3 regions of the Streptomyces sp. NPDC059256 genome follow, and region 2 is predicted to be linked to each of the others. Evidence: riboswitches for the same ligand, from Rfam matches in the RefSeq annotation. Region 2 holds a riboswitch; each other region holds the start of a gene.
What was found. A riboswitch is a leader RNA that binds a small molecule or an ion and turns the genes downstream of it on or off. The one in region 2 is predicted to bind cyclic di-AMP.
Positions count from the first base shown of each region.

Region 1: linked by a shared signal. The riboswitch ahead of ACFXJL_RS25015 (transglycosylase SLT domain-containing protein) and the one ahead of ACFXJL_RS21465 (C40 family peptidase) in region 2 are both predicted to bind cyclic di-AMP.
Region 3: linked by a shared signal. The riboswitch ahead of ACFXJL_RS04590 (M23 family metallopeptidase) and the one ahead of ACFXJL_RS21465 (C40 family peptidase) in region 2 are both predicted to bind cyclic di-AMP.

Region 1 is NZ_JBHYZO010000013.1:131,191-137,630, forward strand. It holds gene ACFXJL_RS25005 (DHA2 family efflux MFS transporter permease subunit) at 1-1,115, opposite strand, end outside; gene ACFXJL_RS25010 (MarR family transcriptional regulator) at 1,226-1,717, shown strand; cyclic di-AMP (ydaO/yuaA leader) riboswitch at 2,350-2,506, shown strand; gene ACFXJL_RS25015 (transglycosylase SLT domain-containing protein) at 2,510-3,274, shown strand; gene ACFXJL_RS25020 (HEXXH motif domain-containing protein) at 3,458-4,834, opposite strand; gene ACFXJL_RS25025 (FxsB family cyclophane-forming radical SAM/SPASM peptide maturase) at 4,831-5,931, opposite strand; gene ACFXJL_RS25030 (hypothetical protein) at 6,289-6,440, shown strand, end outside.
Region 2 is NZ_JBHYZO010000009.1:172,629-179,068, forward strand. It holds gene bioB (biotin synthase BioB) at 1-1,078, opposite strand, end outside; gene ACFXJL_RS21445 (8-amino-7-oxononanoate synthase) at 1,247-2,413, shown strand; gene ACFXJL_RS21450 (DUF397 domain-containing protein) at 2,406-2,612, opposite strand; gene ACFXJL_RS21455 (helix-turn-helix transcriptional regulator) at 2,622-3,479, opposite strand; gene ACFXJL_RS21460 (ATP-binding protein) at 3,730-4,161, shown strand; gene ACFXJL_RS21465 (C40 family peptidase) at 4,341-4,817, opposite strand; cyclic di-AMP (ydaO/yuaA leader) riboswitch at 4,821-4,976, opposite strand; gene ACFXJL_RS21470 (hypothetical protein) at 5,335-5,649, opposite strand; gene ACFXJL_RS21475 (ATP-dependent Clp protease proteolytic subunit) at 5,655-6,302, opposite strand.
Region 3 is NZ_JBHYZO010000002.1:19,814-26,253, reverse strand. It holds gene ACFXJL_RS04610 (RNA polymerase sigma factor) at 1-628, shown strand, start outside; gene ACFXJL_RS04605 (MerR family transcriptional regulator) at 739-1,485, shown strand; tRNA gene ACFXJL_RS04600 (tRNA-Met) at 1,638-1,711, shown strand; gene ACFXJL_RS04595 (PP2C family protein-serine/threonine phosphatase) at 1,973-3,100, shown strand; cyclic di-AMP (ydaO/yuaA leader) riboswitch at 3,617-3,773, shown strand; gene ACFXJL_RS04590 (M23 family metallopeptidase) at 3,785-4,807, shown strand; gene ACFXJL_RS04585 (PrsW family intramembrane metalloprotease) at 5,257-6,440, opposite strand, start outside.

The sequences.
Region 1 (6,440 bases), on a different contig from region 2:
GCGGCCATCAGCCCGAGCCAAGCCAGCGCGACCACCTCCAACACCAGACCGATGCGCACCTGGTCCAGCGGCGAGACCTTGGCAGTCATACCGAAGCTCGCCCCGCTCGCCACAAAACTGCCCACCGCAAGGGGGACCAGGGCGAGCCCCGCTTGGAGCGCGCTGTACCCCAGGGTGAACTGGAGCCAGAGCGGGAGCACCGCGATGATGCCGAACTCACCGAGCCCGATGATCACGGTGACGACATTGCCGTTGCGGAACGAGGCGATCGAGAACAGTCGGACGTCCATCAGGGCGCCCGCACCGTCGCCCCGAGTGAGCGCCTTCTGCCTGCGGAAGAAGACCTGGAGCACCAGAACCGAGAGCACCAGCGCCAGCAGCGCGGGCGAGGGGCCACTCGACCACGAGAAACCCCACATCTCCAGCGGTCGAATGACGGTAATCCAGCCGTAGGTCCGTCCTTCGACGAGCCCGAAGGCCAACAGCCCGACCCCGAGTACGGACAGCGCTCCACTCAGCGCGTCCACCCGGCCACGGCTGCGCGGCGAGGGGGCGAGCCAGGCGAAGGCACCCGCCACGATCAGTGCCGAGAGGGGGACGTTGATGCCGAAGGCCCACCGCCACGAAGCGTGCTCGGCGAGCCATCCGCCCAACAGCGGGCCGAGTGCGGCGGCGGCGCCGATGGTCGACCCCCAGACGGCGAACGCCTGCCCACGTTCCTTGCCCGTGAAGGTGGCGTTCAGTAGGGCCAGGGAGGTGGGCAGGATCATGGCCGCGCCGACCCCTTGGAGGAATCGGGCCAGGATCAACCATTCACCGGTGGGCGCCAGCCCCGCCACCACGCTGGTGGCGCCGAACACCACCACACCCGCGATGAAGACGCGACGCGCACCCAGGAGGTCGGCGAACCGTCCCGCCAGCAGGAGCAGCGCCGCGAGGACGATGGCGTAGGACTCCTGGATCCACTGCACCTGGACCGAGCTGATGCCGATGTCCTCGATCATCGGCGGGACGATCACATTGACGATCGTGGTGTCGACCACGATGAGGGCCACACCGGCCGCGATGGCGATCAGACCGAGCCAACGCCGGGCGGGGGAAGAAGGAGCAACCACTAGATACCTCCACCGTAAAGTAACTTCGCGGTGAAGGTAATGTGATCGACGATAGGTTGTCAATGCGTCGTCATGGCTCGTCGGCGCGAGGAAGCAGAGGAGGCGCCTCGATGGAGGAGTCGATGACGCCCGACGGTGTCGCGGCCCAGCGGGAACGACTGGCGGAGGAGCTCCGCGCCTACGGCGCGAGCTTCACCGAACTCGGCCGGCGCTTCGCCGTGACGTTGGGCGTGCACTCCACGGACGCCTTCGCCCTGCTGGAGATCGCCTCGGCCGAGGAGTCCGGCACACCGCTGTCTCCCGCCCTGCTCAGCAGGCGTATCTCCCTGACATCGGGCGCCATGACCACCCTGCTGAACCGCCTGGAACGCGCGGGCTACATCTCGCGTTCCCGCGAGCACAGCGACCGCCGCATCGTCACCCTGCGCGCCAGCGTCCAGTCGAAAGAGCTCGCCCGGTCCTTCTTCGAGTCCGTGAACGCACGACAGGACGCCATCCTGGCCGAGCACCCACCCGAGCTACTCGACCGACTCCAAGGCATCCTCGCCCAGCTGAGGGCCACCATGGACGCCGACCCTCGAACCGAGCACCCGGAGGGTTAGCAGCCCACGAGGGGCTGCCGGCACTTCAACGCCCCCACCACCGGCGCGGCCCACTCCCGCCACCGACCCATCGGCCCGCTCGACCGTCCGGGATTCAGACCACCTGCCGGCGCTGCCCGCCCATACCCGTTCCCACACCGCGCGACGGGCGGGACACCCCCACGAGCCGCCGCCCCTCCCCGCCGACAGGCGACTGACCGACGCCCGCAGAGCGACGTCGAGACTTCCTGCCGGATCGAGTCGGGCCACTGACACGCACCTGCTCGCCAGCCCCCGCCGCCACGACGCCACACCCGTACGACGCGAAGAATCTGCCCCATTAAGTCTGAATTGCCCTCTTAAGGGCTCTCGCCACACTGAATGGGCAAGCCCCGCAAAGGATCATCTCTATCAGGTAACGAGAAATTGCGTGACTTGGGTCACGCAGGGCAAAGAATTGATCTTTCCTAGCAACCCCACAACGCCTTCACAGAAGGAAAGTTGAGCATCCGGGCGAAATCCCAAAAGGGAGAGCTCCGAGGCAGGAAATGATCCAATAGCCATCCGAACGGAATTCGAGTCTTGTTCCATTCCCGTTCTCTCGTCTACGGTCATCCTCGAATCCGGACGGACCGCCGAATCCTGCCACCGTCCAATAAATCCCACTCACTCACGTATGGCAGGAGCGGGGGAACCAGGTAAGTCGCCGTCCAGCAATGGAACGGCTTGGGGTGAAGTCGCGCAGTGTGCGACCGGGCATCTCCAGCCCGAATCCGACAGCTCACCTCGCAGGCGACGGAGAGGAAATTCGCCATGCCTGCATTCGGTAAGCACCGCCGCCCGCAGAACAGTTCAATCGCCAAGGGCCTCATGGTCCTCGGGGCAAGCGGGGCCCTGCTCGCCATCCCCGCCCTGGGCACGGCCACCGCCCACGCGGCTCAGCCGACCAGCACCAAGGCCGCCCCGGCAGTCATCGCCCAGCAGCAGGTCAGCAAGCAGGTCACCGCCAAGACGTACTCCGTGGTCGCGGGTGACTCCCTCTCCCAGATCGCGGCGGACCACCAGCTGAGCGGCGGCTGGGAGAGCCTGTACGAGCAGAACCGCGAGGCCGTCGGCGACGATCCCTCGCTGATCCACCCCGGTCTCAAGCTCTCTCTTGGCAAGGTCGGCAGCAAGGCCCCGGAAAGCACTGCCAAGACGGCCACGATCGCTGCCGAGCCCGTGGCGTACAGCGCCCCGGCCGCGGCTGTGACCTACGCCAACAACCTCGACGGCTGGATCAAGGAATCCCTTGCCGTCATGGCCGAGCACGGCATTCCGGGAACCTACGAGGGAATTCACCGGAACATCATTCGTGAATCGTCGGGCAACCCTCTGGCGATCAACAACTGGGACTCCAACGCGATAGCCGGAACCCCTTCCAAGGGTCTCCTCCAGGTCATTGACCCGACGTTCCGCGCCTACCACGTTCCCGGAACTTCGACAAACAGCTATGACCCGGTCGCCAACATCACGGCCGCATGCAACTACGCAGCTGACCGATACGGTTCGATCGACAATGTCTTCGGGGCCTACTAGGTCGCCTATTGAGGCTTCATCAGCTCATTGAAGACTGCTCAGCTGAGGCCCTGGAATCCGTCTTGTCACGGGTTCCAGGGCCTCGCTGCGTTTCCCACGCCGACACCCACAGGACACGCATGCGCAGTCACCTGCCGGTGCAGGCAGGACGAGTTGGCCGCCGGGCAGTGGAGTCCGCAGTCCTCACCACCGCGCACCGTGGTCGAGGAGCCAGCGATCGCGGTGCTCATCACCGAGTTCCCTCGCCCGTGCCATCGCCGCACGAGGTACCGGCTCCCGGGCCAGTTCCGCGAGTGTGCTGCGCATCTGCTCGGCGAACCTCCGCCCGGCTTCGGTGAGACATCCGCCCGCCAACAGCGTCTCGTTGGCCTCCTTGGCGGCGTCCCGCCACCGCGCGAACTCCACCACAGCCCGCCAGGCGGTTGCTCTGTCCAACGACGCCCGGCGCTGCCGTCGCCAGAACTGAGCCACTCCCATGTGTGCGTACACACCGTGCAGCAGCCCGCCCGGGGGGCGGGGGTCCTCGCGCCAGGGCGCGTAGAAGAGTACGCCCGATTCTCGTACGACGAGGTCGACGAGGTGGGTGAGTGCGCTGAGCTTGTTGTGCTGGAGTTCGTGCACCAGCGCCAGGGCCAGATCGAGGGGGGAACGCGGGACCGAGAGAACCGAGCAACCGAACGCCTCGTCCGAACTGCTGGAGATGTTGCGGTCGGTGGGCGCACCGGTCGGCACGATCGCACGGTACGCGGATCGGGCCTCGACCGCCTGCCCCGGATGAACGGTGTGCAGGAGTTGCCACGCCTCTTCGAAGACACACCGCCACCGCTGCCACTGACACGCGGTCAACCTCCCTGGATGCCCACCGCCGGGGAGGAGGTGCGGATCGAGGTCATCCAGCAGGAGTGCCGGGCCGTCGGTTGGAGCGAGAAGTGCGCGCAGGGCCAGCCAGGGCGTGCCGGCATCCTCGTGTGAGAGGGCGTGGTCGGACCGTTCCCTGGGGATCCGCACCATCGTGGCGCCGCACTGAACGGTCGGCGAACCGCCTGTGGTCGACACCAGGGCCGGTTCGCCGTCGGATGCCAGGGGGAAGCGGGCACGCCCCAACGACGGCAGGAGCAGCCCCCCGCTGTGGACCGTCAACCGGACGGCGGCCGGCAGCCCGGTACGCACGGCTGCCGCCGCCGCCACTGCGGTCAGGGCATCGAGCGAGGGCGGTGGACCCGCCGTGGATCGATCGGTCATCAGTTGGTTGAGGGCCCAGAGTTGGGCGGGCCCGACGGAGGGGTACGTCAACACCTCATGGACCACGGCAGGGGCCCGGCGGTGCGCCGCACCCAGCAGTGACCATGCGTCGCGCGCCTGTGCGGCGAGCGTCCCGCCTCGCAGTTCGGCCTGTTCGACCACGGCCCGGGCGAGGACGACCCGCCGGCTGTACTCGGCATTGCGCAGCAGGGAGAGTGCCCGGGGGCCACCGTTTCCGGATGCGATCTCGTGGAACACAGCGCCGTCGAGCCGGTGGTGAGGAGGGGCGGGCTCGTGCGGGGTATGCGGAGGGTTCATCGTGACGGCGTTTCGGTGGGTGCAGGGGCCGCGCGGAGTCGGTCGACATCCTGCGCCACCCGTCGCCGCACATGGTCGATGAGCGCGGTCAGATCGGGGCAGTAGACGCTGGGATTGACGAAGCCGGTGCCGTCCGCTCGATACCGGTGGGCGTAGTGTCCACCGCCGCAGACCCGTCGTAGCCGGCAGCTTTGGCAACCGGTCGCGAGTGCGGCGAGTCCTGAGCGCCTCGCCACCAGTGCGGAGTGGTTCAGTGCCCGGTCGAAGGGGTCCCTCAGTACGTGCAGCGCGGTGGCGGCGGCGCCCGGATAGGTCGTGCGCAGGGTGTCGTCCTGGCTGATGGAGCCGTCGGTCTCGATGACGACGTAGCCCAAGGGCTCCAGACCGAGTCCCTCCACGACGGCGCGTCCACCGAGGAGCAGCGCGACGATCTGTTCCAGGATTCTCACCCGGGTCTCCTGGACCGGTGCGCCGTACCACTGTTCGAACACCTCGATCAGCCAGTCGGCGTATGGCGTATCGGCGCTGGCTGGATTCCGCCCCGGTGGCGGCGTGGACCAGTTGCCGTGCGGAAGCAGGAAATCCACCATGGGCGGGCGGTGGCGCAGGAGCGCGCGATAGGTGCGCACCGGGTCGTTGTCGAGGTCGATGGTGCACAAGAGCCCGCTGAACAGGGGACGGTAGGGGCCTTCGGCGATTCGGTGCACCGCCGCGGCCACCTGGGCGTGACTACCGCGGCCGTCGGCTCGTCGACGGTGGCGGTCGTGCGCGGTGCGGTCGCCGTCCATGCTGATGCCGACCCTGACGTCGAGTTCGGCGAAGAGTGCGAGGTATTCCTCGTCGAGCCGGACCCCATTGGTCTGAATCGCATAGGTGAGCTGAACCGTCTCATCCACTTCGCGGCGAATCGCTCTCACCGCACTGCTGATGAATTCCCTGCCCGCCAGCAGCGGTTCACCGCCGTGCAGAACGATTCCCAGGGCGCCAAGTCCATGGGTGCGGGCGTGTTCGCCGATGCGCCGCGCCGTGGACTCCATCACCGCGGGTGACATCGTGCGCGGTTGTGTGCGCCAGACCTGATCGACACTGCGGTACATATAGCAATAGTCACAGGCGAGATCACATCTGCCATGGATTTTGATCACGAAATTGCGGAACGGAATCTCTTCTGGTCGGGCTGGATTCACGTACTGCACGGTGCGTGCACCTCTCGTGAAGGAGCTCTGGCCCGCCCAGTCCGACGGATGGCGTGGATTCAGTATTTTCAGCGGCTGATTGGCCCGTCAAGGTCAGGAATCGGCCGTCGTACAGGAATGCCAGCTTCCGTGGGGCGTCCGTCGGTTCTCCTGGAACCTGGCGGAGTGAGCTGACTCAGCGTTACAATGTACGCGCGTGTTGCCCCCGCCTTGTGACCGGTTTCTGTGAATCTCGCGAGAAGGGTGGTCGATCTCCCGATGACGGAGCCGGCCGAGGCACCGAATGATCTCGATTCCCCATTGGTCGATCTTTCTGGACTGCCATTTGAAAAGATCGCACAACTTCCCCAATCCGCGTTGGGTTTCACCCTGCGCAGACTCCATGAAGTGGCCGAACGGCCGGACCGCAT
Region 2 (6,440 bases):
CCGTCGTACCGCCGTCGATCGAAGCGGTCTCTTCCGAGGTTGAGGCACTGCCGCAGACCGAACCGCAGCCGCCCGCCCGGTGCTCGGGCAGTGTGGTCGTCCCCGCGCCCTCCACCTCGAAGCCGGCGTCCGCGATCATGTCCAGATCGGCCTGGCCCGCCTGGCCCTCGCTCGTCAGGTAGTCGCCGAGGAAGATGGAGTTCACCAGGTGCAGGGCGAGCGGCTGGAGGGACCTCAGATGGACCTCGCGCCCACCGGCCAACCGCACTTCCACGTCCGGGCAGACGAACCGGACCATGGCGAGGATGCGGAGGCAGCGCTGCGGGGTGAGGTTCCACTCCTTCGCCAGGGGGGTGCCCTCGAAGGGGATGAGGAAGTTGACCGGCACCGAGTCGGGGTCGAGCTCGCGCAGTGCGAAGACCACGTCGACCAGGTCCTGATCGCTTTCTCCCATGCCGGCGATCAGACCGGAGCACGCCGACAGACCCGCGGCCTGAGCCTGTTGGACGGTGTCCACCCGGTCCTCATAGGTGTGGGTGGTGGTGATTTGTCCGTAGGTGCCTTCGGACGTGTTGAGGTTGTGGTTGTACGCATCGGCGCCGGCGTCCCGCAACCGCTCCGCCTGGCCCTGCGACAGCAGACCGAGACAGGCGCAGACCTCGACGCCCTCGTTCTGCTCCTTGATCGCTTCGATGGTCCGGGAGACCCGGTCGACGTCCCGGTCCGTCGGACCGCGCCCGCTCGCGACCAGGCAGACCCGCTTGGCGCCCCCGGCGACGCCGGCCGCCGCCGCCCCCGCAGCCTCGTCCGGCTTCAGCCAGGTGTACTTGAGGATCTCCGCCTTGGACCCGAGCCGCTGTGAACAGTACGAGCAGTCCTCCGGGCAGAGCCCCGACTTGAGGTTGACGAGGTAGTTCAGTTTCACCCGGCGGCCGAACCACTGGCGGCGCACATGGCCGGCTGCGGCCACCACGTCGAGCAGCTCGTCGTCCGTGGACGACAGTACGGCGAGGGCCTCTTCACGGGTCGGCAGCTCGCGCCGCAGCCCCTTCTCCACCAGCGTCTTCAGCAGGTCCATGGCGCAGATCCTGACGCACGGGGCAGCCCAGGGGAAAGGCCGAACCCCACAACAGACCCTTGCCGAGGTGTGTGCATGACCACACTCGTTCCAGGTGGGGGCCCAGTTAAGGTCTGTGCGCTGCCTACAAAAGGGCCCGCGCACGGCCTAGCGAAGGACCCGACCGTCATGATCACTCAGGACCCGTTCGGCTGGATCGACGAGGAGTCCATCGACCGGGAGCGCACGGGGCTGACCCGTACGCTCCGTCCCCGGGCCCTCGACACCGACCTGGTGGACCTCGCGGGCAACGACTACCTGGGCTTGACCCGCCACCCTGAGGTGACCGGGGCGGCTGCCTCGGCAGCGCACCGCTGGGGCGCGGGTGCCACCGGATCGCGGCTGGTCACCGGCAGCACCGAACTCCACGCCGAACTCGAAGGCGCACTCGCCTCCTTCTGCGGGTTCGAGGCTGCCCTCGTCCTGTCCTCCGGCTACGCCGCCAATCTCGCCGCGCTCACGGCACTGACCGCGAGTGGTTCCCTGCTCGTCTCGGACGCGGGCAACCACGCCTCCATAGTGGACGGCTGTCGGCTCTCACGCGCCCGGACAGCGGTCGTGCCGCACGCGGATCCTCGGGCCGTGCGTACGGCACTGGAGGCGCACGGCGACGGGCGGGCGCTGGTGGTCACCGATGCGGTGTTCTCCGTGGACGGCGACGCCGCACCACTCGTCGACCTCGCGGCGATCTGTCGTTCGCGGGGCGCGGCCCTCCTCGTCGACGACGCCCATGGCTTCGGAGTCCTCGGCGCCGGAGGTCGGGGTGCGCTGAACGCCGCGGGGATCGCGGGTGAACGAGGGGTGGTCGCCACGCTCACCCTCTCCAAGGCCCTCGGGAGCCAGGGCGGTGCGGTCCTCGGGCCGGCCGATGTCATCGCCCATCTGATCAACACCGCGCGGACCTTCATCTTCGACACCGGGCTCGCGCCCGCCGCTGCCGGTGCCGCGTTGGCGTCCGTCCGGCTGCTGGAGCGGACACCGGAGCTGGCCGGTCGGGTGCGTACGGTCGCCGAGGCCCTGCACCGTCTGTTGACGGCACGGGGTCTGACGGCCGTACGCCCCGACGCCGCAGTGGTCTCGATCAAGGCGCCGTCGCCACGGTCGGCGGTGGAGTGGGCGGCCGAGTGCCGAAGGGCGGGTCTCGCGGTGGGCTGTTTCCGTCCGCCGTCGGTCCCGGACGGTGTCTCCCGGATCAGACTGACGGCTCGCGCCGATCTGACCGATGAGCAGATCGCCTGGGCGGTGGACACGATCGCGCGGACCGCTCCGCTTCGCGCACGGGACGCCGTCAGTTGATGCTGTCCGCCTCCACGGCGATCAGGAACCGGTACCACGCCTGCGGGGAGAAGTGCAGAGCTTCACGGGCCACGTCTTTGGAGTCCCGTACGGAAAGGGTGCGGTCGGGCAGTCGGGCGGCCTCGACACAGTTGTTCGCCGCCGTGCTGTGACTGCTGCGCCGCCAGGCTAAGCCGGGGTGGTCGATGTGATTGGACATGGAGCCTCCCTATGCGCCGACGCGGATGCCGGCGATGAGATCCAAGGATTCGACCGGTGACAGGGCGAGCGTCTGCATCGTTGCGAACGCGGTCCCGTACACCGCCAGATCCTCTGCCCGTTCGATATGAAGGCTACTCGCGAGATGGTCGAGAACGACCACATCCAGATCAGAAGTGGTCGAGAAAGAGAAGATAACGAAAGAACCGGCCAGGCCCACATACTCCCCGGCCGAAAACGGCATGACCTGGAGCCGGACATGGGGGAGCACGGCCCAGTCCGCCAGTACCCGCAGCTGTTCCTTCATCACCCGGGTACCGCCGATCTCGCGCCGCAGCGCGGCCTCGTCGAGGATCACGCTCAACTCAAGGGGATCGTCCCGCCGTAGGACCGCCTGGCGCGTCATCCGCACCTCGACCAACTGGTTGACGGTGTTCTCGGGCAGCTCTTCCAGGGTCGCTCGGGTGATCGCCCGGGCGTACTCGGCGGTCTGGAGCAGCCCCGGCACCACGGACGTCTCCATCGAACGCACCCGGTTCGCCTGGGACTCCAGACTGATGAAGTCGCGGTACTCGGGCGGAAGCACGCTGCGGTAGGTGTGCCACCAGCCTCCGCCGCCCCCGTCAGCGGCCCCCGCCAGGGTCTCCAGGAGGGTGCGCAACTGGGGGTCGGTCACGGTGTAGAGGTCGAGCAGCAATCTGACGTCGTCCGGTTTGACGCCGCTGGCCCCCGTCTCGATGCGGCTCACCTTCGACTGGTGCCAGTCGGCGAGTTCTCCGGCGCGACGACTGGTGAGTCCGGACGCCAAGCGCAGCTTGCGGAGTTCCTCGCCCAATTGGCGGCGGCGCACCACGGGTCCTTGACGCATGGACGCTCCTTCCGGTTGATCTGTACGGGCCGTGTGGTCCGCCCGAGATCAAAGTCCCTGCGCGTCGCAAAATACGGTCTCGCGTCGCAGAGTTCACCGTATTGAGCGACAGATATATGCATATCTTGGGGGATCGGCCCCCCTCGCGGCACGATGAGTGGCACTCTGACGGCAGCGCAGTCCGTGGCCGCTCAAGCATCCCTCCGCTTCGAGTCGGAGCCCGGCCGCGGTGGGAAAGGGAAGCATCGCCATGGCAGATCACCAGGAAGCATCCGTCACTCTGCCGAGCGATCCCGCCTCGGTGTCGGTGGCGCGAAAGTTCGCCATCGACATCGTGACCGAGTGGGGCCTGCCGGCACGGAGCGGCGAAGTGGACACCGTCCGGCTGATCGTCTCGGAGCTGACGACCAACGCCGTGCAGCACACCTTCGGCCAGTCGCCCACCTTCACGCTGGAACTGAGGTTGGCGCGGGAAGAGGAGCTGATGGTGGGGGTGACGGACAGTCATCCGCGCTGGCCGCAACGGCTTCCCGCCGCCGTACGGCAGGACAACGGCCGAGGCATGGTGATCGTGCGCACCCTCATCGCGGAGTTCGGCGGAAAGCTGCACGTCACTCCGACGGACGAGGGGGGCAAGACGGTGTGGGTCGCCCTTCCTTGGACCGCCTCGGTGCCCGGTTGACGTCGACCGCGCGATGAGGACGGCTCGGTTGCGTGGGGTCCGCCGGACTCGGTGTCCGGTGCCGGTGTCCGGTGCCGGCGTCCGCTTCCAGCCGTTGACCTGACAGAGCTCCGCGCCGACCGCCGGGGGCCACACCCGGGGCCGGCGCGGATCGAGTACCAGGACTCAGCGCGGGATCGTCACCCCACGCGGCCGTACTTGACGCTCTTGGACCAGATCTTGTCCAACTTCACCCAGGACCCCGTCTTGGGGGAGTGCCAGATCTTTCCCTTACCGGCATAGATGCCCACGTGGTAGACGTTCCGGCCGGAGTAGAAGAACACCAGGTCGCCGGCCTGGCGCGCGGACGCGGAGATGCGGCGCGTCTTGTTGTACTGCTGCTGTGCGGTACGGGGGAGCTTCTTGCCGGCCTTCTTGTACGAGTAGAGCGTCAGCCCCGAGCAGTCGAAACGGGACGGTCCTACTGCGCCGTACTTGTAAGGGGCGCCCTTCTTGGATGCCGCCACCTTCAGTGCCTTGCCCGCGTGGCTCGACGCGGCGTGTGCCTCGGGTGTGCCGCCCGGTACGAGCAGCGACCCTCCGAGAGCGGCGAGGGTGAGAGCGGATACCGCTCCCGCCCGACCCAGCAGGAACGGGACGTTGTTCTGCGCACTCATGCGCGACCCTTCGTCAGCCGCCTGTGAAGGATGACCTGTCGGGTTCGGGCGGACGAAGGTGCCCGGCCGCTTGCGCGGCTTCACCCCAAGGAACGTCCGGAATTTCCGGGCGCCCCGTACTGCTTGGGTCCTCCACTCCTGCCGAAGCACTCCTGTCGACCAGTCGCCCCGGCGGCGGCAGGACTCGGCGTCCGCCCGGGCTGCCCCGCCGAGGTGACGGGGGCTTGTCGTCCCAGGGATCTTGACCCACGGCCTGTCAAATTGCCGAGCGGAAACGGCGATATGTGAGTTTTCACACCATTGGTCTGATCGGGTGGACATGCTCGCCGCGCGATCGGCCCTCGACAGGTGAGGATGCCCGTACCAGCACCGGAATAAGGCATTCCGTTCGACGCGTCATCCTTGTGCGCAACTCGACCGTAGCTGCTGGCTCTCATGCGCGTACTTCAAATGGGGTAGCTCAACCACTACTCCTTTGGCGGTTGACGGTCTGGGCGGAGTTCGTTCCGGCCCGTCGTCAGGGGTCGTTAGGAGTTACGGAAGGGGGCAAAGTCACTCGAAGTGATCTGCGTTCGCCGTCGAGGACGCGCAGCGCGCGGGCGAGCGTCTGCACATGGACGTCACTCTCGCCCCTTTGGTGCATCACGGTCAGCGCGTCCTTGAGGGCGACGGCCCCGGAGACCAGTGCCTGCGCGGCACGCAGCGCCCCATAGGTATGGGTGGAACGGGCGGGGTTGATGCGTCCGACCTGATCCACGACGGCGAGGTAGGCGTCGATGAACTGGCCCTCGGCGCGGGTGAGGGCGGGCAGCGGAGGTAGTTCCGGAACCATCGTGGTCACCGGCTTCCGGGCCCGGACGGGGTGGCTCCGCGATTCATGATGACGTGGTCGACGAATCCGTACTCCTGGGCGGCGGTCGCGGTGAAGAAGGCGTCCCGTTCCAGATCCTCTGCGACCCGTGCCGGCTCCCGGCCGGTGTGGCGCGCCATCAGTGCGGTCAACTGCGACTGCTGCCGCAGGAGTTCCTTCGCCTGGATGTCGAGGTCCGAGAACTGGCCGTGCTGCTCTCCCTCCGATGAGGGCTGCTTCAGAACGACCCGGGCTCCGGGGAGGGCCATGCGCCTGCCCGGCGTGCCGGAGGCGAGCAGGAGGGCTGCCGTGGAGACTGCCTGGCCGAGACAGACGGTCTCCACCTCGCAGATCACGCTCTGGATCGTGTCGTAGATCGCGGTCATTGCGCTGTACGAGCCGCCCGGGGAGTTGATGTACAGCGAGATGTACCGGTCGGGATCGGCGTGCTCCAGGTGGAGGAACTGCACGATGACGTCATTGGCCGCCGTGTCGTCGACATGGGTCCCGAGGAAGACGATGCGCTCCTCCAGCAACTTCGCGTACGGGTCCAGGGTGCGGGTGCCCGTACTGGAGCGCTCGGTGAACTGCGGTAGTACATAACGGGCGTCGGGGCTGGTGCGGTGGCTCTCCATGAGGTGCCTCTCCGGGATCTCGATTCCCAAGAAATGTACAGGACGTACATTATCGGGGAAGGGTTTGGCGGAGAGATGAGTTGCCGTCAGTTATGAATCATCACGATTTCTTCACCTATGGGGCACGGTTTCATTGTT
Region 3 (6,440 bases), on a different contig from region 2:
CAGCACCCTGCACCGCGCCGACCTCGCCCGGGAGGCGATCCGGCTCACCCGTGCCGTGCGCGCGCTGCTGCCCAGGGAGGGGGCGGTCACCGGACTGCTGGCCCTGATGCTGCTGACCGAGGCCCGTAGTGCCGCCCGTACCGGACGGCACGGTGACCTCATTCCACTGGCCGAGCAGGACCGTTCGCTGTGGGACGGGCGGACCATCGAGGAAGGCATCGCCCTGGTTGAGGAGGCCCTGTCGCAGGGGCCCGCCGGGCCTTACCAACTCCAGGCGGCGATCGCCGCCCTGCACGACGAGGCCGAGAGCGCGGAGGCGACCGACTGGCCGCAGATCCTCGCGCTGTACGACGTCCTCGTACGGCTCGCCCCCGAGCCCATGGCGGAACTCGGGCGTGCGGTGGCGGTGGCCATGGTGCACGGACCCGAGGCGGGGCTGGGCGAGGTGGCCGTGCTGGAGGACCGGCTGACCGGGCACCACCGACTGGAGTCCGTGCGCGCCCATCTGTTGGAGCGGTCAGGTGACGTCGAAGGGGCCAGGGCGGCCTATCTGCGCGCGGCGGGCCGCACCCTCAGCGAGCCTGAGGCCCGCTATCTGCTCACCAGGGCGTCCCGGCTCCCGTCCTGACCCCGTCCCGACTCCCACCCTGAGGTTCGGACCGCGCTTTCGGGTATCCGGGAGGACGGTGGGATGTCCGGCTTGACCTTTACGTAACGTCAAGTTCTACCGTTCAGGACATGGAGTGGTCGATCCAGGAGATCGCCCGGCGCGCCGGGACGACGAGCCGCACCCTGCGGCACTACGGCGAGCTGGGGCTGCTGGAACCCACCCGCGTGGGCAGCAACGGCTATCGCTACTACGGTCCGGACGCGCTCGTTCGGCTCCAGCGGATCCTGCTGCTGCGCGAACTGGGGCTCGGGCTGCCGGCCATCGCCGAGGTGTTGGAGGGCCAGCGCGACACCGCAGCCGCCCTGCGGACGCATCTGCGGCTGCTGGAGCAGGAACGCGAACGCATCGGGCGACAGATCGCCTCGGTGCGGACCACTCTCCACAAGACCGAGTCAGGGGAGGAGCTCATGGCCGAGGAAGTGCTCGACGGCTTTGACCACACGCAGTACGAGCAGGAGGTGTCCAAGCGCTGGGGACGGGACGCGTACCGCAAGGGTGATCAGTGGTGGCGTTCCCTGACCGATGCGGAGCGTCGGGAGTTCATGGCGCAGCAGACGACGATCGCCAAGGACTTCGCCCGGGCGCTCAAGGACGGGCTCGCCGCTGACAGCGAGACGGCGCAGGCGATTGCCCGGCGGCAGTACGACTGGCTTTCGGCGCTGGAGGCGCCGTCGAAGTCCCACTTCATCGGGTTGGGTGACATGTATGTGGCGGACGAGCGGTTCACCGCCGTCTATGACCAGCACGGTGTGGGGACCGCGGCGTTCGTTCGCGATGCGATGAGGGCGTACGGGGAGCGGCATCTCGACGACTGATCAGCGACTCTGTTCGGTACGCATATCAGGTCAGACCGGTGAACCGCGGGCGGAATCCCGCCGTCCCCGACGGCCCTGTCCGGGGCGGCGGAGGACCCTCGGCGCAATTGGAGTTGATCTTGCTCCGGATAGCGTAAGGTTGTGTTCAACGGCGCGGGGTGGAGCAGCTCGGTAGCTCGCTGGGCTCATAACCCAGAGGTCGCAGGTTCAAATCCTGTCCCCGCTACTAGTAAGACATTAGCCCGGCACTCTTTTGAGTGCCGGGCTAATGCGTTTTCTCGTAACTCTTGCCATCTCCGGATTTCGTTTCCCTCTCTTTTCGGCGCACCCGTCGTCTCTTGGGCGGCCGTCTCCCTGGCCGGTCGAATGTGGCTGGCTTAGCCCGGTTGGACGGTGGTGGCTCGCCACCTGCCCCCGTTGGAGCCAGCCTGAGGGGGGCGCGGGAGCCGTGTCCGCAGCCGTGGGCGGACCTGGCAGGAGAACAGTCTTGGGGCAGCAGGAGCAACAGCACCTCGGATTGGGCACCTGGCGCTTCGTCCGTACGCTGCCCGTTCTGATGATCGTCGGCGGTGTGGTCTTCGATGCCCTGACCCCGCCGATGTTCACCGCCGCACCCATGTTCGCGGCGGCGCCCCTGTTTGCCGCACCCTTCTTCTCCTGGGTCGCGACCCTGTTGACGGGGGGCGCCGCCCTGGCCGGAGTGATCGGGCTCCACTACGCCAAGCGCACCCTGTTGGAGCCCACCACCTACACCGAGATGATCACGGTGGTCACGGTCTCCGGGCTCGCCCTGCTGATCAACTGGGTCATCCAGCGGAGCAGCGAGCGGTTGGCGTCCGCCCGAGTGATCGCCGAAGCCGCCCAGCGGGCGGTGCTGCCCACACCCGCCGAGGACATCGGCGGCCTGCGGGTCGCCGCGCGGTACGAGGCCGCCGTCGCGGACGCCTTCATCGGTGGTGACCTCTTCGCCGTACAGGAGACGCCCCACGGTGTGCGGCTGGTGGTGGGAGATGTCCGGGGCAAGGGGTTGGGCGCCGTGGAGACGGTCGCCGTGGCCATCGGCGCCTTCCGGGAGGCGGCGGAGCAGGAGAGTTCGTTGGAGGGCGTCACCCAGCGGCTGGAGCGCGCGCTCACCCGCGAGGCGAACCGCCGGGAGAGCCTCGACGCCAAGGAGACGTTCACCACGGCGGTGCTGGCGGAGATCCCGCGCGGGGGTGGCATCGTCCGGATGGTGAACCGAGGGCACCCCGAGCCCTTGATGCTGTACGCCGACGGCCTACTGGAGGGGCTCCCGCCGACCGAGCCGGCCCTTCCGCTGTCGATGGGCGATCTGGGGACCTGGCCCGATCGGGCGGAGGAGTACCCGCTGCCGCCGGGGGCGACCCTGCTGCTCTACACCGACGGTCTCTCCGAAGCACGGGACGGGGCGGGAACGTTCTATGACCCCGCCGTATGGCTGGCGGGACGGCAGTTCGTCGGCCCGGGGGAACTGCTCGACGCACTCCTCGACGATGTCCGTAGACACACCGGAGGGGGCAGCTTCGACGATATGGCGCTGCTGGCGCTGGCCCGGCCGGCGGAAGGTGGTGCGGTATGGCGGGGGCGTGGCCTCTGAAGGCCCGGGCCCACGGCTAAGAGAGCCCCGGGTGCCCGTGGAGGCCCCCTCTCGGCCCTCAGGGGCGACCCGCGGGTCGGGTTCGGTCAGGGCGACTGCTTGGCGCGACTTCATCAGGGCGACTGCTCGGCGCGACGCGGTTCTACCCGGTGTAGCCGGGGTGCCCGGTTGCGCTGTGCGGAGCTGCTGGGTGTTGCTGGGTGTTGCTCAGTGGCTCGGTTTCGACGTGTTGACGCGTCGGCCCGTGGGTTGTTTCCGGTGGCCCTGGGAAGAGGCACCACGAGCCCATGCACTCTCCGTAGTTGAAGGGGAGCCCTGCGCATAACATTTGACGAACCGCCAGGGGTGTGACGCACGTCTTGTCCGGTTCAAGTCGCCCGAATCCGGCCGCTTGTGTCCGGGTAAGTCTGTGGCAAAGAGATTAAAGATCACTCAGAACAGCTTGGAATAAAGTCCTGGTGTCTATTAACGTTCGATAACGCAGCGCGGTCGTCCCAGCCGTCGTCAGGACGGCGCCGTGCTCATGCGCCGAATTCCGCAAGGGAACCGGGGAACCACTAATTGGGGTGAATCGGGCATATTCTGCCGTGCAGTTCGCGGTCGAAGACGCTCGTAGGAGACCTTCCTGCTCCGAACCCGTCAGCTAACCCGGTAGGCGAGAAGGAAGGAAAGGAGCACGCCTCAGTGGCGTCTAACAGTCCTGCCCCGGAAGCACCGTTCAAATCCGGCGTCTTCAGCGAAGAGGGTGCAGCCCGCTCCACCGGCGAGTGGAACCCCACCGCGGAGACCATCCGGCCGCGCGGTCGCCACAAGCACCGGGTCATGAAGCAGCGGGGCGGATTCGCCCGTAGCTCCACGGTGCTCGGCGTCGGTGTGATCGCGGCTGTCGGTGCCGGTGGCATGGCCACCGCCCAGAACAAGCCCGCCGTCTCCATATCGCTTCCCGACGCCATCACCGAGAGCCTTCCCGACTCCCTGAGCTCCGAGGACGCTCCGGAGGTCGATGAGTCCGCCTCCTACGCGGCGATGGGGCTCGCAGGCCAGGAGGTCAGCACAGGGCAGGCCGGTGCCGGAGAGGCACTGCGCTCCCGCATCCTCCAGCAGGCCGAGCAGCAGCAGGCCAGCGCCGACGCTGCGGCCAAGCTCGCCGCCGAGAAGGCCGCCGCGGCGAAGGCCGCACAGGATGCGAAGAAGGCCGAGGAACTCGCGGAGAAGAAGGCCGCGAAGAAGGCGGCCGATGCGAAGAAGAAGGCCGAAGCGGAAGCCAAGGAGAAGGCCGAGGCCGAGCGCCTGGCCAAGCTGGCCAAGAGCTTCTCGCTCCCCCTCTCCTCGTACACGATCACGGCTCGCTACGGCCAGTCCGGTCCGATGTGGTCCTCGGGCCAGCACACCGGCCTTGACCTCGCGGCCTCGACCGGCACTCCCCTCAAGGCCGTCACCAGCGGAACCATCAAGTCGGCCGGCTGGTCCAACTCGTACGGCTACAACGTCATCCTCAAGCTGAACGACGGCACCGAAGTCATGTACGCGCACATGTCGTCCATGAGTGTGAGCGCCGGCGCGAAGGTGAGCACGGGCCAGCTGATCGGCCGGGTCGGCGCGACCGGCAATGCCAGCGCCGCGCATCTCCACCTTGAGGTCAAGACCCCCGGTGGTTCGGGCATCGACCCGCTGTCCTGGCTGCGCGGCAAGGGTCTGACGATCTGAGCCACCGCTCGCGGTGACCGCGACCGTGACCGTGTCCACGTGTCCATATCGATGGGGCGAACGCGCCATGGACACGGACGGTTCAGAGGATCGGGTCGTGGTACCCGAGCCGCCCTGGCGGGCGGTGCGGCCACGACCGTCAGCCCTAGTGGGGCACTAGGTCCACTCAAGCTCCCTGCGCCATCCTGAAGGCGCACACACCGGCTTGCCCAGCCGGTATCCGAACTCCGGCAGCCCTGGCGCACACCCCCCGACGCCAGGGCTGCCGGTCTTTTCGCCATCGGGCACCGGCACCGCACCTCTTCCTCCGAGCGGACGGCCGGGCTCCCTTGGTGCTCCGAGCCGGTTGGCCACAGCGGCGTCATCGTCGGCGTTGTCAGACACGGTGTCAGTGGAGTTGCCAGTGCCAGTGCCAAGTGGCATGGGCAGAGCGCTGCGTTGCGTTGCGGTCAGCCGCGATAGGGGTTGTAGCCCTCGTAGTCACGGTGTGGCGGTGGCACCCACACCTTGCCCGTCGCCCGCGCCGCATGGGTCAGCGCCGGACTCGCCACCGCCTTGCGCTCCCACATGTGGTGCAACAACTCCTGTTCACGGGCGATGAAGTCGGCACCCGCCGCGCCCCGCCTGGCTCGATGGCGCAAGAACGCCAACGATGTCGCGAACCGCTGGTACTCCGCGACCGCATGCGCCGCAGCCGGGCCCTGGGCACGTCGAGCGACGTTCCGTGCCATGCCGCGCGCCTTCATGGAAGCCAGTGCGAGCGGTTCGGCGGGCGCGAGCCAACCGGCCGTCGCATAGGCGGGCAGTTCGGTGGCGATGGTGCGCAGTTCCCGTTGGCGCGTCCAGATCGTCAGCCAGGTCAACAACCCGAAGGCGGGAACCATGAACGCGCCGTAGACGGCGTAGAAGCCCCACGGTCCGAAGAGGGAGGCCGAACCGTTCCACAGGGCGTGCACTCCCATCGAGAGGGCGAGCCCCACCAGAGGCAGCGCGATCCGCCGTATTCGCTGGCGGCGGGTGGCGAGGGCGGCCATGCCGAAGCCGATGCCGGTCAGCACCGTGAACAGGGGATGGGCGAAGGGCGACATGACGATCCGTACGAAGAAGGTCGCCGCGGTCACCGAGGTGAAGCCCGAGGAGCCGAGGGCCTGGTCCTCCCCGAAGGCGTTGCCGAGGTAGAGGATGTTCTCGGTGAAGGCGAACCCCGTCGACGTGAAGCCGGCCACGACGACACCGTCGACGATCCCGGTGAAGTCGCGGCGGCGGAAGATGAAGATCAGCAGGATCGCCACGGCCTTCGCGCTCTCCTCCACCACCGGCGCCACGACGGTCGCTCCCCAGGTGTCCGCGCTGGCGGGGTCCGCGGTGGCGGTCGCGATCCAGCGGGTGGCGAAGGTGTTCGCGGTGATGGCGACGAGCGCGGCGGCGAAGGCGCCCCAGGCGAAGGCGAAGAGCAGATTCCGCCAGGGTCCAGGCTCCACCCGGTCCAGCCAGCGGAAGGCCGCGATCAACAGGGGTACGGGAAGGGTGGCGAGCCCGAGTCCGACCAGGAAGCCCTCCGTTCCGGTCTGTTCGCGGACCAGCGCCAGGATGACGAGTGCGCAGAGAGCGAGCAGGGTGATCAGGATCCCGG